DNA from 2 places in the Streptomyces litchfieldiae genome. Region 2 is predicted to be linked to the other one. Evidence: riboswitches for the same ligand, from Rfam matches in the RefSeq annotation. Region 2 holds a riboswitch; the other holds the start of a gene.

Region 1 (6,498 bases), on a different contig from region 2:
CGTCCGCGCGGCCCTGGCGATGGCGTTGCGGATCGCGTCGTCCACACCCTCCTTCGAGGAACCGACGATCTCGGTCACCCGGTAGATGTGCTCGCTCATGCTGGCCTCCCGGAGTACGGGGCGTGTGTGTCCACCTACCACCGTGTCCCAGGGCGGCGCGTTCCGCGAACGCGCGCACGGGGATTGACCGCCGGCTGATCGCGGTGGCACCGTTCGCGCGCCGGTGTTTTAACGATTCAAGGGGTGGCGGTCACCATGGCACCGATCGGAAGACGAGCGTTGATCGGCGCGGCCGGGGCCGCCGTCGTCCCGCTGGCGGCCGGCCCCGCAGACGCCGCCGGGGGAGCCGGGGGAGCGGCCCCGCCGAAGGGACTGCGGCTCAACGAGATCTGGGCGCACGACCCCTGGATCACGGCCCACCGGCCCAACCGCACCTACCACCTCTACGTCCGCAACCTGGCGGACAACACCGGCATCCCCGGCACCGGCACCGTGATGTACCGCAGCCGGGACCTGGTCTCCTGGCAGGGGCCCTACTCGGTGTTCACGGTGCCCGGTGACAACTGGGCGACGGATGGGGGATGGGTCTGCCTTTCGGGTCTCCGTGGATCAGGGAGCGGCGTCAGATGCGGTCAATCGCAAGGCGCCGGATCGCAGCTCATACCCGGCCGTACTCGCGCGATTCGGCTGGGGGCACCTCCCAGCGTTAGCTGGGGGAGCAGCGAGTGGCCGTAGCTGGCGTCGCGAGCCCGCGGAGATCCGAAAGGCAGGCCCCAGCGCCCGAGGTGCACGCCCACGCCGGGAAGTGGTACCTCTTCGTCACCCTGCACGACGAGGCGCAGACGCTGGCCGAGCCCCCGGAAGTGCTGATCACCACCTACCGGCGCGGCACCGCCGTCGCGGTCGCCGACTCGCCCTACGGCCCCTTCCGGCTGCTGGACGCCGAACGCCCCCAGACCCCGGACGCGTTCATGGCGCTGGACGGCACGCTCTGGGTCGAGGACGGGGTGCCCTGGCTCGTCTACGCGCACGAGTGGATCCAGCGCCTCGACGGCACCATGGAGGCCGTTCGCCTCAGCCCCGACCTGAGCCGTTCCGAGGGCGAGCCGCTGCACCTGTTCAAGGCGTCTTACGCCCCCTGGCTGGGGGAGCGCATCACCGCCGACGACCGCGCGCTGCCCCCGTACGTCACCGACGGCCCCGAGCTCTTCCGCAGCCGGACGGGCGAACTGCTGATGCTGTGGTCCACCTATCTCGGCCTGGCCGGCACGCAGGGGTATGTGCAGACCCAGGCCCGGTCCGTCTCCGGCCGGCTGGCCGGCCCCTGGGAACTCGCGCCGGTGCTGGTCGGTGACAACGCCGGGCACGGCATGCCGTTCCGCGCGTTCGACGGCACCCTGCTGCTCGTGGTGCACCGCCCGTTCGGCTCCCCGGCCACCCGCGCCAAGCTCTACGAACTCCACGACGCCGGCGACCGTTTCGACCTCGGGCGCCGCCGGACCGATCTGGACGGTGGCGACTGACCTGGCGATGCTACCCTCGCACGGGGCCGTGACTGGCGCGTCTGGATGGGATGAACCATCGGGGAGCGGCCCTGTCGAGCGACAGAGCCGTGCGCCTGGGCCGTCGCGACGTCACGTCAAGGAGGCCCCTGTGAGCGAATCCGCCCGCACGACCGAGTCGACCGCCTTTCGCAGCGGTCTGGAGGTGATCCGCGGCATCGAGCCGCGCGTCGCCGACGCCATCGGAGCCGAGATCGAGGATCAGCGCGCGTCCCTCAAGCTCATCGCCAGTGAGAACTACGCCTCGCCGGCCGTGCTCCTCGCCATGGGGAACTGGCTCAGCGACAAGTACGCCGAGGGCACCATCGGCCGCCGCTTCTACGCGGGCTGCCGCAACGTCGACACCGTCGAGTCCGTGGCCGCCGAGCACGCCCGCGAGCTGTTCGGCGCCCGCCACGCCTACGTTCAGCCGCACTCCGGCATCGACGCCAACCTCGTGGCCTTCTGGGCGGTCCTCGCCGCCCGCGTGGAGTCCCCGGCCCTGCAGCGCGCGGGCGTCCGCCAGGTCAACGACCTCACCGAGGAGGACTGGGCCGCCCTCCGCCGCGACCTGGGCGGCCAGCGCATGCTCGGCATGTCCCTGGACGCCGGCGGTCACCTCACGCACGGCTTCCGGCCCAACATCTCCGGCAAGATGTTCCACCAGCGCAGCTACGGCACCAACCCCGAGACCGGCCTCGTGGACTACGACGCCGTGCGCGCCGCCGCCCGGGAGTTCCGCCCGCTGATCCTCATCGCCGGCTACTCCGCCTACCCCCGCCTGGTGAACTTCCGCGTCATGCGCGAGATCGCCGACGAGGTCGGCGCCACCCTCATGGTGGACATGGCCCACTTCGCGGGCCTCGTCGCCGGCAAGGTCCTCACCGGCGACTTCGACCCCGTCCCGCACGCCCAGATCGTCACCACCACCACCCACAAGTCCCTGCGCGGCCCGCGCGGCGGCATGGTGCTGTGCGACGACTCGCTCGCCGACCAGGTCGACCGCGGCTGCCCGATGGTGCTCGGCGGCCCCCTCCCGCACGTGATGGCGGCCAAGGCCGTCGCCCTCGCCGAGGCCCGGCAGCCGAGCTTCCGCGACTACGCCCAGCGCATCGTGGACAACTCCCGCGCCCTGGCCGAGGGCCTGCTGCGCCGCGGCGCCCGCCTGGTCACCGGCGGCACGGACAACCACCTCGCGCTGATCGACGTCTCCGGCTACGGCCTCACCGGCCGCCAGGCCGAGGCGGCGCTCCTGGAGTCCGGCATCGTCACCAACCGCAACGCCATCCCCCAGGACCCCAACGGCGCCTGGTACACCTCCGGCATCCGCATCGGCACCCCCGCGCTGACCACGCGCGGCCTGGGCACCGCCGAGATGGACGAGGTCGCCGAGCTGATCGACACCGTGCTGTCCCGCACCACGCCGGGCACCACCAAGAGCGGCCAGCCCTCCAAGGCCACCCATGTGCTGGAGGACGGGATCGCCAAGCAGGTCGCCGGGCGCGCCGCGGACCTGCTCGCCAAGCACCCGCTCTACGGGGAGATCGATCTCACCTGAGCCTCCCGCTGCGCCACCCGCACACCACCCCCGCCACCGCGGCGGAGGCCGAGGCGATCCAGCTCGGCCTGCGCCGGCACACCGTGCTGGACGGTTCCGGGCCCGCGCCCGGGGCGCCCGGCACGGTGGCCGGCGTCGACGTGGCGTACGACGACGGCCGTGATCTCGTCGCGGCCGCCGCCGTCGCCCTGGACGCCGTCACGCTGGAGGTCGTCGACCGGGCCACGGCGGTGGGCCCGGTGGCCTTCCCCTATGTGCCCGGACTGCTGGCCTTCCGCGAACTGCCCGCCGTGCTCGACGCCCTGGGCCGACTGCGGCGCACCCCCGACCTCGTCGTGTGCGACGGGTACGGCATCGCCCACCCGCGCCGCTTCGGCCTCGCCAGCCACCTCGGGGTGCTCACCGGCCTGCCCACGATCGGCGTCGCCAAGAATCCGTTCACCTTCCGCCACCAGCCGCCCGCGCCCCACCGCGGCGCGTTCACCCCGCTCCTCGACGGCGACACCGAGGTGGGCCGCGCCCTGCGCACCCGCGACGGCGTCAAGCCGGTGTTCGTCTCCCCGGGCCACCGCGTCACGCTGGACGGCGCCTGCGCCCACGCGCTGGACCTCGCCACGCACTACCGGCTGCCGGAGACCACCCGGCAGGCGGACCGGCTCTGCCGTCAGGCGCTGAGCGCAGCCTGACCCCGACCCGCGTCCGCCAGCACCGTCAGCGCGCGGTCCACATCGGCGGCCGAGTTGTAGAGGTGGAACGAGGCGCGCAGATTGCCGCCGCGCGCCGCCATCCGCACCCCGGCCGCCTCCAGCGCCGCCGCGGCCCCGCCCAGCCCCGGCACCGCCACCACCGGCGAGCCGCCGGGCACCGGCGTCAGCCCCAACTCGGCCAGCCCCGCCCGGAATCGACGGGCCAGTTCCAGATCGTGCGCGGCGATCCGCGCCCGGCCCAGCTCCGCCACCAGGGACAGCGACCGCGCGGCGGCCACCCACGACAGGAACGCCGGGCTCTCGTCGAACCGCCGCGCGCCGGCCGCGAGCACCGCCACCGGCCCATAGGTGCTGTTCCACGGCTCCTCGCCCGCCACCCAGCCGGCGTGCAGCGCGCGCAGCCCGCCGCCGTCCGGGGGCACGGTCAGGAACGACGTGCCGCGCGGGCACAGCAGCCACTTGTACGCCGCGCACACCGTGAAGTCGAAGTCCGCCGCCGACACCGCCGACCAGCCGGCCGCCTGTGTGAGATCCACCAGCGTCCGCGCCCCGTGCCGCCGCGCCGCCTTCGCGATCGCCGGCAGATCGGCGTCCCGCCCGTCCAGCGACTGCGTCGCGGAGACCGCCACCAGCGCCGTTCTCGGCCGCACCTCGCCCGCCAGCTCCGTCAGCGGCACCGCCCGCGTCACCAGCGTCCCGCGCTGCGCGAACGGCGTGACCAGCGAGCTGAACTCGTTTTCCGCGAAGAGGACTTCGGAGCCGGGCGGGAGCGAGGCCGCCACCAGCGCGGTGTGCGCGGCGACCGTCGCGCCGACCGCCACGCGCTCGGCGGGCACCCCGGTCAGCCGCCCGAACGCCGCGCGCGCCGCGGTGACCGCCGCGAAGTAGCTCTCCGTGTCCACCCGGCCGTCGCCCATCCCCGCGACCGCCTCCCGCAGCGCGGCGACGGAACGGGCCGGCAGCAGCCCGTGCGCGGCGGTGTTGAGATAGGTGGTTCGCGGTGCGTATTCGTCCGGCGACAGTGGGTCCACGAGAACTCCTCGGGTAGCGCGGAGCGCCACGGCTTCGCTACAGTCTGACATCACGCCGTCCGGGTGGCGGGCGGGTCCACGCGAACGCCGTCGGCCCGTTTCCCGCATCCTTCCCGGCACGGCACCGGCACGTGCGTGGGTCACCCGGCGGCCGTCCGGGAGGTGCCCCCGAGGGACCGGGAGGGAACGGTGCGGTACCGCAGGTCCGTGCAGGACACGCACGCGCGACGCCCCGGGAGCCCGCCCCGGTGAAACCGCTCGAACCGACCGACCCCCGCCGCATCGGCGGCTACCGGCTACTGCGCAGGCTGGCCCGGGGCCGAACGGGCCTGGTCTACCTGGCCACTTCGCTCGGCGGCACCCCGACCGCCCTCAAGGTGATCGACCCTCAGCACTCCCGGGCCCCGGGCTTCCGCGCCCGTTTCGAACGCGATGTCGCCGCCGCCCGGCACGTGACCGCGCGCGGTTTGGCCACCGTTCTGGCCGCCGACACCGCCGGTACCACGACCTGGGCGGCCCACCCCTATGTCCCCGGCCCGCCGCTGCCCGAGGTACTGGCCGCCCATGGCCCGCTGCCGCCGCGCGCGACGCGGCTCCTCGGCGCCCGGCTGGCCGAGGCGCTCGGTGCCGTCCACGACGCCGGGCTCGCGCACCGCGACGTCCGGCCCGGGCATGTGCTGCTGATGCCGGACGGCCCGGTGCTGACCGGGTTCGGCGGCAGCGGCACCCGGACCGGCCAGCCCGGCTACCTGTCGCCGGAACAGGCCCGCGGCGTCGCCCTCTCCCCGGGGCCGGCCGACGACGTGTTCGCCCTCGGCTGCGTCCTGGCCCACGCCGTCACCGGCCGCCCGCCGTTCGGCCGCGGCACCGACCAGGAGCTGCTGCTGCGCGCCCTGACCGAGCCGCCCGACCTGGCCGATGTGCCGCGCAGCCTGCTGGAGGTCGTCCAGGCGTGCCTGCACCGGGACCCGGTGCCGCGGCCCACCGCCGCCGACCTGCGCGCCGAACTCGACCTGCCCGCCGCCGACGGCCGGCTCCCGGACCCGGTCGCCCGCCGCGTCGCGGCCCGCGTCGCCGCCCCGCTGCCCGAGCCCCATCCCGAACGGCCGCCGCCCGCGCCCGCCCCCCGCGCCGCGCCCCCGGAGCCAACCCTGGTGCGCCGCCGGGGCGTTCTGGTCCTCGGCGCGGCCACCGCGGTGGGCGTCGTCGGGGTGCTGGCCGGCCGGGAGTTCCTGGACGCCCGGCGGGGCGGCGCCACCGCGCCGGCCGACGCCGGCTACGCCATCGGCCTGCACACCGACCTCACCGGCAGCCGCGCGCACTTCGGGCGCGGCCAGGAGCGCGGCGTCACCATGGCCGTCGAGGAGCTGAACAAGCTCGGCCGACTGCCGTTCGCGTTGCGGCTCCTCCCGGTGGACGACCGCGGCGATCCGGACCTCGCCGTCGCCGCCGCCCGGCAACTGGCCGCCGACCGCTCGGTGCTGGCCGTGATCGGGCCCACCGGCGACGAGGTCGCGGGGGTGGCCGCGGACATCTACGCCGAGGCCGGGGTGCCGCTGCTCGCCCTGTCCGTCGGCAGCTTCGGCTCCCGGGAGGAGTACGGCACGCTGCTGCACGCCCGGCCCGACGTCGGTTACACCGGCCTCGTCATTCCCGGCTAT
Region 2 (6,498 bases):
GGGAAGGTTTCGGTGCACCGGCTGGGGATGCGGCAGTCGGGCGGATGTTCCTGAACCCCCGCCGGACCCGTGCTGGGGTAAGCCGTTCGGGCGGGGCCGGCTTCTCCCAGGGGTGCCGCAGGTCCTGGACGAGCGGCCGGGCGAGCCTGAGCTGGGTGTGTGCGGCGATGACGAGCCAGGTCCAGCGGTCGGCGGCTTGTGAGCTGCGAAGCTTCGGGACGGTCCAGCCCAGGGTCTGCTTCATCATGCGGAACGTGTGCTCGACGTCGAACCGTCGCAGGAACGCCTGCCAGCAGCGGTCGACGTCCGCTGTGGTGGCGCCGGTCTTCGACCACCACAGCCACAGCGGCTTCGGGGCGGCGCCGGAGGGCAGGTGGGAGACCTCCAGCCGGATCACCGTGCCCTCGATGATGGGCAGGTCGGCCGCGTGGTCGATCCAGGCAGCCCGGCGGGTCAGCCGCGGGTGGAGCCGGTCCCAGGCCCGGGCCGTCGCCTTGCCGTAGAGGCGGGTACCGGTCACGGTCACCACGCGCTCCGGGCCCCAGGTGTCGGGCAGGCCGAAGACGAACTCGCTGCCGTGCTTGGGCGGCCGGCCGACCTTGGGGTCGTAGACCCGCGGCGGCGTCGGCCGTCGCATCACACGGTCCGACCGCGTCCGGCCCAGGATCTCGACGGGCAGATCGGCCAGCAAGTGAGCCAGGCGCGGCGCGTCGTAACCGGCATCGACCACGACCAGGACATCTGGGTCGCCGTCCGTCCACTGGCCCGCGGTGACCAGCCGCTCGACGACCTCCCGGAGCTGCGCGGTGGTCACCGCCGCGACGTCGGCGCCGGGCGCCAGCCGCACGGCGTCCAGGATCGCCGTCCACGACGTCCGCCCGGTCTCCAGCGCGGCGACGACCGAGTACGGCCAGCCGGGGATCATCAGGTGCTTGTTCTCGCCGTATCCGTAGGTGTGGCAAAAGCACCGGTCAGGGGCGGTGTCCGCGTCGGGGCGCAGCCACGGGGAGACGTCCACCACCAGGACCAGGCGGCCGTCGGCCGCCTTCGGCAACGGCACGGAGACCAGGGCCCGCCGCAGCCGGCCCACGTCCACGCGTCCTTGGTTCAGCCCGTCGTACAAAGCGCCGTGCCCCCGGCGATGTTCCGGGGCCAGGGCAAGCCCGACCAGTGTCTTCACCGGCCCGTCTGCACACAGCATGGCGTCGGTGAGTTCGAACAAGGCGTCCGCACGCGCGGTCAGCGACGCGTACAGCTCGGCCCGGAAGCGTGACAGCAGCGCGAACGGCTCACGCCCGACGTCCTGATACAGCAGACTCACCCTCACGGCCTTCGTTGATTCGGTCGCCTCTGTGACGGAGCACAGGATCAGACGAAGGCCGTTCTCGCGTCCGGCGGATCCCTCCGCGAGTGATCAAGTTCGAGGGACCATTCGACCAGGGACGTTAAAAGGCAAGGTGAGAAGCTGTTTGAGAACCCGACCAGGGCACCGAATCGAAGGGCAGGCATGTGCACACTGCGTCTACTACAGTGCCTTGTGGGCCGTGACTGGCGCTGAGGTGGAGTACCACCGGGGAGCGGCCTGACGAGAGGTCGATGCCGTGCGCCTGGGCGAGTGGTCAGCAACGCCTGGGAGGCAATGATGTCTACGACTCGGACGGCCCAGCTCATGGAGGGCGCTGGCCTCGCCCGGCGCATCATCGAGGAGACCGCCACCAAGGCGGCCGAGATCTCACGGTTCACAGGGACCGCGCCTTGTCTGGCGACGGTGCTGGTGGGCGAGGATCCCGCCTCGGTCACCTACGTTCGCATGAAGCGGGCCCGATGCGCGAAGGCCGGCATCCAGTCCCGCCATATCCCTCTGCCCAGCACCACCACGACTGTGGAACTGGTTGACACGATCGCCGCGCTGTCCAGGGATCCGGGCGTGCACGGCATCCTGCTCCAGCACCCGTGTGGCCCACATATCGACGAGCGGGCGGCGTTCGAGGCCATCTCTCCGGAGAAGGACGTCGACGGGGTCACTATGCACTCCTTCGCCGCGATGAGCTTCGCACTGCCGGGCTTCGTGTCCTGCACACCCGGCGGGATCATGCAGCTGCTGGACGCGTACGACGTCGAACTCGCTGGCAAACACGCCGTCGTGGTCGGCCGCAGCGCCATCCTCGGCAAGCCGGTCGGGATGCTCCTGCTCGCGAAGGATGCCACGGTGACGTACTGCCACTCCCGCACCACGGACCTACCAGCGATCGTGCGCGAGGCGGACATCGTGGTAGCGGCCGTGGGACGGCCCCGGCTGATCCGCGGCGAGGACATCAAGCCCGGCGCGGTGGTGCTCGACGCCGGGTACAACCCGGGCAACGTCGGCGATGTGGACTTCGACGCCGCTCGCACCCGTGCCCGCTTGATCACGCCCGTTCCGGGTGGAGTCGGGCCGATGACCATCGCCGTCCTGCTGGCACAAACCGTGCAAGCTGCCGAGAACCAGCTCGGACTCCAAGAACGCTGAATCCAAACTCGGATCGACCCCGATGAGAGTCGGCGCCCACCGCCACGATGTCGATGATGACTGGTGAGACAGCCCTGTCAGGTACAGGGCTCGGGCGCCGGCTGATCGGACGGCGTGGGCTGGATCGGAGTCTTCTTCGTCCAGGCGATGGCGGTTCTTTTGCGGGTGAGGCGCCTGGTCATGAGGGTGATGAGGGCCCAGGTCAGGTGCGCTTCGGATTGCTCGGGCAGCCTCTCGTAGTCTCTGGCGTTGCGTCGGGCGTTCATCAGCCAGCCGATTGTGCGCTCAACGCGCCAGCGGCGGGGGAGAACGATGAAGCCCCTGGCGCCCTTGGGGCGGGAGACAGTTCGCAGGGTGAGCCAGAGGCGGTCCTCGGCCCAGCCGACCAGAGCGCCGGCGTAGGCGGAATCGGCCCAGACCTGGGTAATCTGCGGGTGGGTGAGACGAAGCCGCCAGAGGACTTCTTTGGCCGCGGGGCAGTAGCCCTCATCGGCGCGGCCAGCGCCGAACGTGGTCCGGCTGGACCCCGCCGACCTCGATGCGGTTCTCGTCAAGTCCGTTAGCGATCCGCAGACAGTTCCCGGCGAAGGCAAACTCCACCGCCACGGTTCCAGCCGCCAGGTCACGGCCTGCTGGCCGCCACTCAAGGAGCGCGACCTCGCGCAGTTCCTGGCCAACGAACGACTCAAGGCGCTCATCGCGCTGAGACCACTGGGGCGTCAGCTCGAACCACTCCCACCCGGCGATGCCCACCGCGGTGTCGATCGTGTCCCAGCCGATCGAGAGCTCGTCGAGCTTCCCGTGGCAGACCTCCACCTGGACGCCGTCGAAGTCCAGTACCACTGGGCAGTCGGAGAACCAGTCCCCGTCCTCGGCGAAACGCACCACGGCGAAGCCGGTCAACCGCCTACCGGCGAGCGTCGCCAGACGTGATCCGTGCGCCTGCCGAATCGCCTCGAACCCGACCAGGAAGGACGGCTCGAAACCGGAGATCCCCATGTCCACAGCCTGAGTCTCTCGGCCTTCTGTCCAAACGGCCAACACATATCGACCCGCAGGGATCCTCCGAGCCACTTGACGGATCGGATTCCACAGAAAGGGCGGGAAGTCCGCGGGCAGGCCCGCCATTTCGCCCCGTTGTCAACGATGTAGCGGATGGCGTCGACGATGGTGCGCCGCGGCCACTTCTCCGGCCTCCCGCCGGCCCTGGTCCGGCAGGCCGGGACCGGCAGGAGCGGCTCGATCAGTGCCCACTCCGCGGCGGTGGTGTCGGAGGGATAGCGGCGGCGGCGCACGTGCGGTTCACCGCGATCGGCGGGCGGTGACCAGCATGTCGAGCGAGGCGCGGACGCCGTTGAGCTGGGCGAGGACCAGGCGGACCCATTCGTCGTCCGGGTGCAGGGAGGCGTGCGGGGCGATCGTGCCGGTGATCAGCCGGCCGATCTCGGTCAGCTTCCGGCGGAAAAGCGCCCGCTCGTATGCCTTCAGCTCCAGCAGGTCCCCGCAGAACTGGTAGCCGTCCGCGTGGGTCCAGATCAGCGGGGGCAGGCCCTCGGCCGCGGCGATGTCCCTCAGCTCGGCCAGACCCCGGCGGAGCTGGGAGACCGAACGTAGTAGTAGCCGCTGCTGTGGGCGTCCATGACGAGGTGGAGCCGGCCGTCGGTGGGCGAGACCCCGGCGGAGATGACGTTGTGGGAGTTGTTGGCGCTGAGCGTGTGGCCGACGCGGACGGTGGCCCAGGTGGTGGAGCCGAGAGCGCGGCGGGCGACGACGGCGTTGCGGTCGCCGGTGTACCAGACGGCGTACTGGTGGCCGTTGTGGGTGAGCAGGCCGTTCTTCTGGAAGGCGTTGTTGTTGACCAGGCCGTCGTAGGAGGCGAAGTAGATGGCGGCAGGGTCGAGCAGGGTGCTGCCCCGGTGAGTAGCGAACGGGCCGGCCGCCGCGGCGGCGGCCGGGCGGTGGCCGGCCGGGAGTCCGGCCAGGGTGGCGGCGCCGAGGGCACCGCGGACGACGGTTCTGCGGCTCGGGGCGAGGGACATCGTGGGACTCCTCGTGGGGGATTCAGGCGCGTGAAAGGTTTCAACGAGCGCCCCTTCCCGGAAGGTAGGAGCGGAGGCGCGACGGGTCAAGGGTCCGGCCCGCTGACCGGCGCCGTTGTGCCCCGATGAGGGAACTACGCTGCGCTGCATGCGGATTGAGATACGCGAGATGACCGACGCGGATATCGAGGGGGTCGGGCGGGCCCGGATCGAGGGCTGGCGGCACGCCTACCGGGGCGTGGTGCCCAAGGACTTCCTGGACGGGATGCGGCCGGAGCTGTTCGCGGCCCGGCTGCGGGCGGCGCTGCCCGCCGAGCCGCCGGGGCGCGTTCACCTGGTCGCCGACCTGCGGGGCACCGGGGTGATCGGCTGGGCGCACCCGGGCACCTATCGGCCGGACGAGACCGTCGACAAGGAGGAGGAGGAAACGGAGAACTGGGGGGAGCTGTACGCCCTTTACTTAGTGCCCCGGTACATCGGCGCCGGGGTGGGCCGGGCGCTGCTCGACGCGTCCACGCGCTGGCTGGCCGGACAGGGGCACCGGCGGATGCGGCTGTGGGTGCTGCGGGAGAACGCCCTCGGCCGCGGCTTCTACGGGCGGTCCGGACTGGTGCCGGACGGTGCCGAGCGGTCGGAGGTCCTCGCGGGGGCCACGATCGACGAGGTCCGGTACTCCTGCCTGCTGACGGAGGAGGGCGCCATCCTGAAGTGACGCGCGCCACACCGAGAGAGGCGGACCCGGGGGTGGCGCCCCGGTTACCCGCGAGTTAGCCTGCTCATCAGAGCGGTTGTCCGCTCAGGCGGTTTGGTGACGCAGCCGTCAGGAGCGCCGTCGGTCCGGCGCTCGCCGCACGACTTCACCGGCAGGCCCCCGGGACGGGGCCGCCGCGGCCCCCTGCCGACAGCTCTGCTCGGCCTTGTCGTCACCCTGGAGTCCGCGATGGATGTCTCCGCCCCCGATCCACGTCCCGTTCCGCTGCCCACCGTCGCCGTCGTCGGCCTCGGTACCATGGGCACCGGCATCGCCGAGACCCTGGCCCGTTCCGGCCGCGGGGTCATCGGCATCGACATCAGCGACACCGCCGCCCGCCGGGCCGTGGCCGCCCTGGACGCCGCCACCGCCCGCTCGCTCGCGCGGGGCCGCCTCACCGAGGAGCGGCGCCGCGAGATCCTGGGCCGGCTGCGGGTGTTCTCCGACCTGCGCGCCGCGGCGGACGCCGATCTCGTCATCGAGGTGGTCCCCGAGGACTACGCGCGCAAGCTCGCCGTCCTCACCGAACTCGACGGCATCGTCAAAGCGACGGCCATCCTGGCCACCGGCACCAACGCGCTGCCCGTCACCCGCCTCGCCGCCGGCACCGCGCACCCCGAGCGCGTGGTCGGCCTGCACTTCTTCCATCCGGCCCCGGCGATGAAGCTGGTCGAGATCGTGTCCTGCGTCCTCACCGCGCCCAACGCCGTGGCCGCCGTCGCCGAACTCGCCCGTGACCTGGGCAAGGAGCCCCTGTTCGCCGGGGACCGGCCCGGACTCGTCGCCGATGGGCTGCTGTTCGGCTACCTCAACCAGGCCGCCGCCATGTACGAGTCGCGCTACGCCACCCGCGAGGACATCGACGCCGCGATGCGGCTGGGCTGCGGGCTGCCGATGGGCCCGCTCGCCCTGCTCGACCTGATCGGCATCGACACGGCGCGCACCGTTCTGGAAGCGCTGCACGAACGCTCCGGGGACCGGCTGCACGCCCCCGCGCCCGTGCTCGGCCAGCTCGCCGAGGCCGGGATGACCGGACGCAAGGCCGGCCGCGGCTTCTACACCTACCGGGAACCGGACAGCGCCGCCGTCGTGCCGGACGCCCTCACCCCCGGCGCGGAACCGGTCGCGGCCGAGCCGCGCCCGGTGGCGGCCGTCGGCGTCGTCGGCTCGGGCACCATGGCCGCCGGGATCGCCCAGGT

Evidence for each region. A riboswitch is a leader RNA that binds a small molecule or an ion and turns the genes downstream of it on or off. The one in region 2 is predicted to bind ZMP and ZTP.
Region 1: another riboswitch for ZMP and ZTP. It lies ahead of RM590_RS17225 (glycine hydroxymethyltransferase); the one in region 2 lies ahead of RM590_RS25250 (bifunctional 5,10-methylenetetrahydrofolate dehydrogenase/5,10-methenyltetrahydrofolate cyclohydrolase).

What each region holds. Positions count from the first base shown of each region.
Region 1 is NZ_JAVREL010000009.1:172,431-178,928, reverse strand. It holds gene RM590_RS17235 (dodecin) at 1-99, opposite strand, end outside; gene RM590_RS17230 (family 43 glycosylhydrolase) at 786-1,523, shown strand; ZMP/ZTP riboswitch at 1,542-1,631, shown strand; gene RM590_RS17225 (glycine hydroxymethyltransferase) at 1,654-3,099, shown strand; gene RM590_RS17220 (endonuclease V) at 3,096-3,785, shown strand; gene RM590_RS17215 (aminotransferase class V-fold PLP-dependent enzyme) at 3,764-4,837, opposite strand; gene RM590_RS17210 (bifunctional serine/threonine-protein kinase/ABC transporter substrate-binding protein) at 5,086-6,498, shown strand, end outside.
Region 2 is NZ_JAVREL010000016.1:161,551-168,048, reverse strand. It holds partial or broken gene RM590_RS25255 (NF041680 family putative transposase) at 1-1,321, opposite strand, end outside; ZMP/ZTP riboswitch at 1,535-1,620, shown strand; gene RM590_RS25250 (bifunctional 5,10-methylenetetrahydrofolate dehydrogenase/5,10-methenyltetrahydrofolate cyclohydrolase) at 1,643-2,509, shown strand; partial or broken gene RM590_RS25245 (transposase) at 2,587-2,979, opposite strand; gene RM590_RS25240 (hypothetical protein) at 2,996-3,508, opposite strand; partial or broken gene RM590_RS36260 (transposase) at 3,605-3,804, opposite strand; partial or broken gene RM590_RS25230 (BNR-4 repeat-containing protein) at 4,111-4,548, opposite strand; gene RM590_RS25225 (GNAT family N-acetyltransferase) at 4,697-5,260, shown strand; gene RM590_RS25220 (3-hydroxyacyl-CoA dehydrogenase family protein) at 5,489-6,498, shown strand, end outside.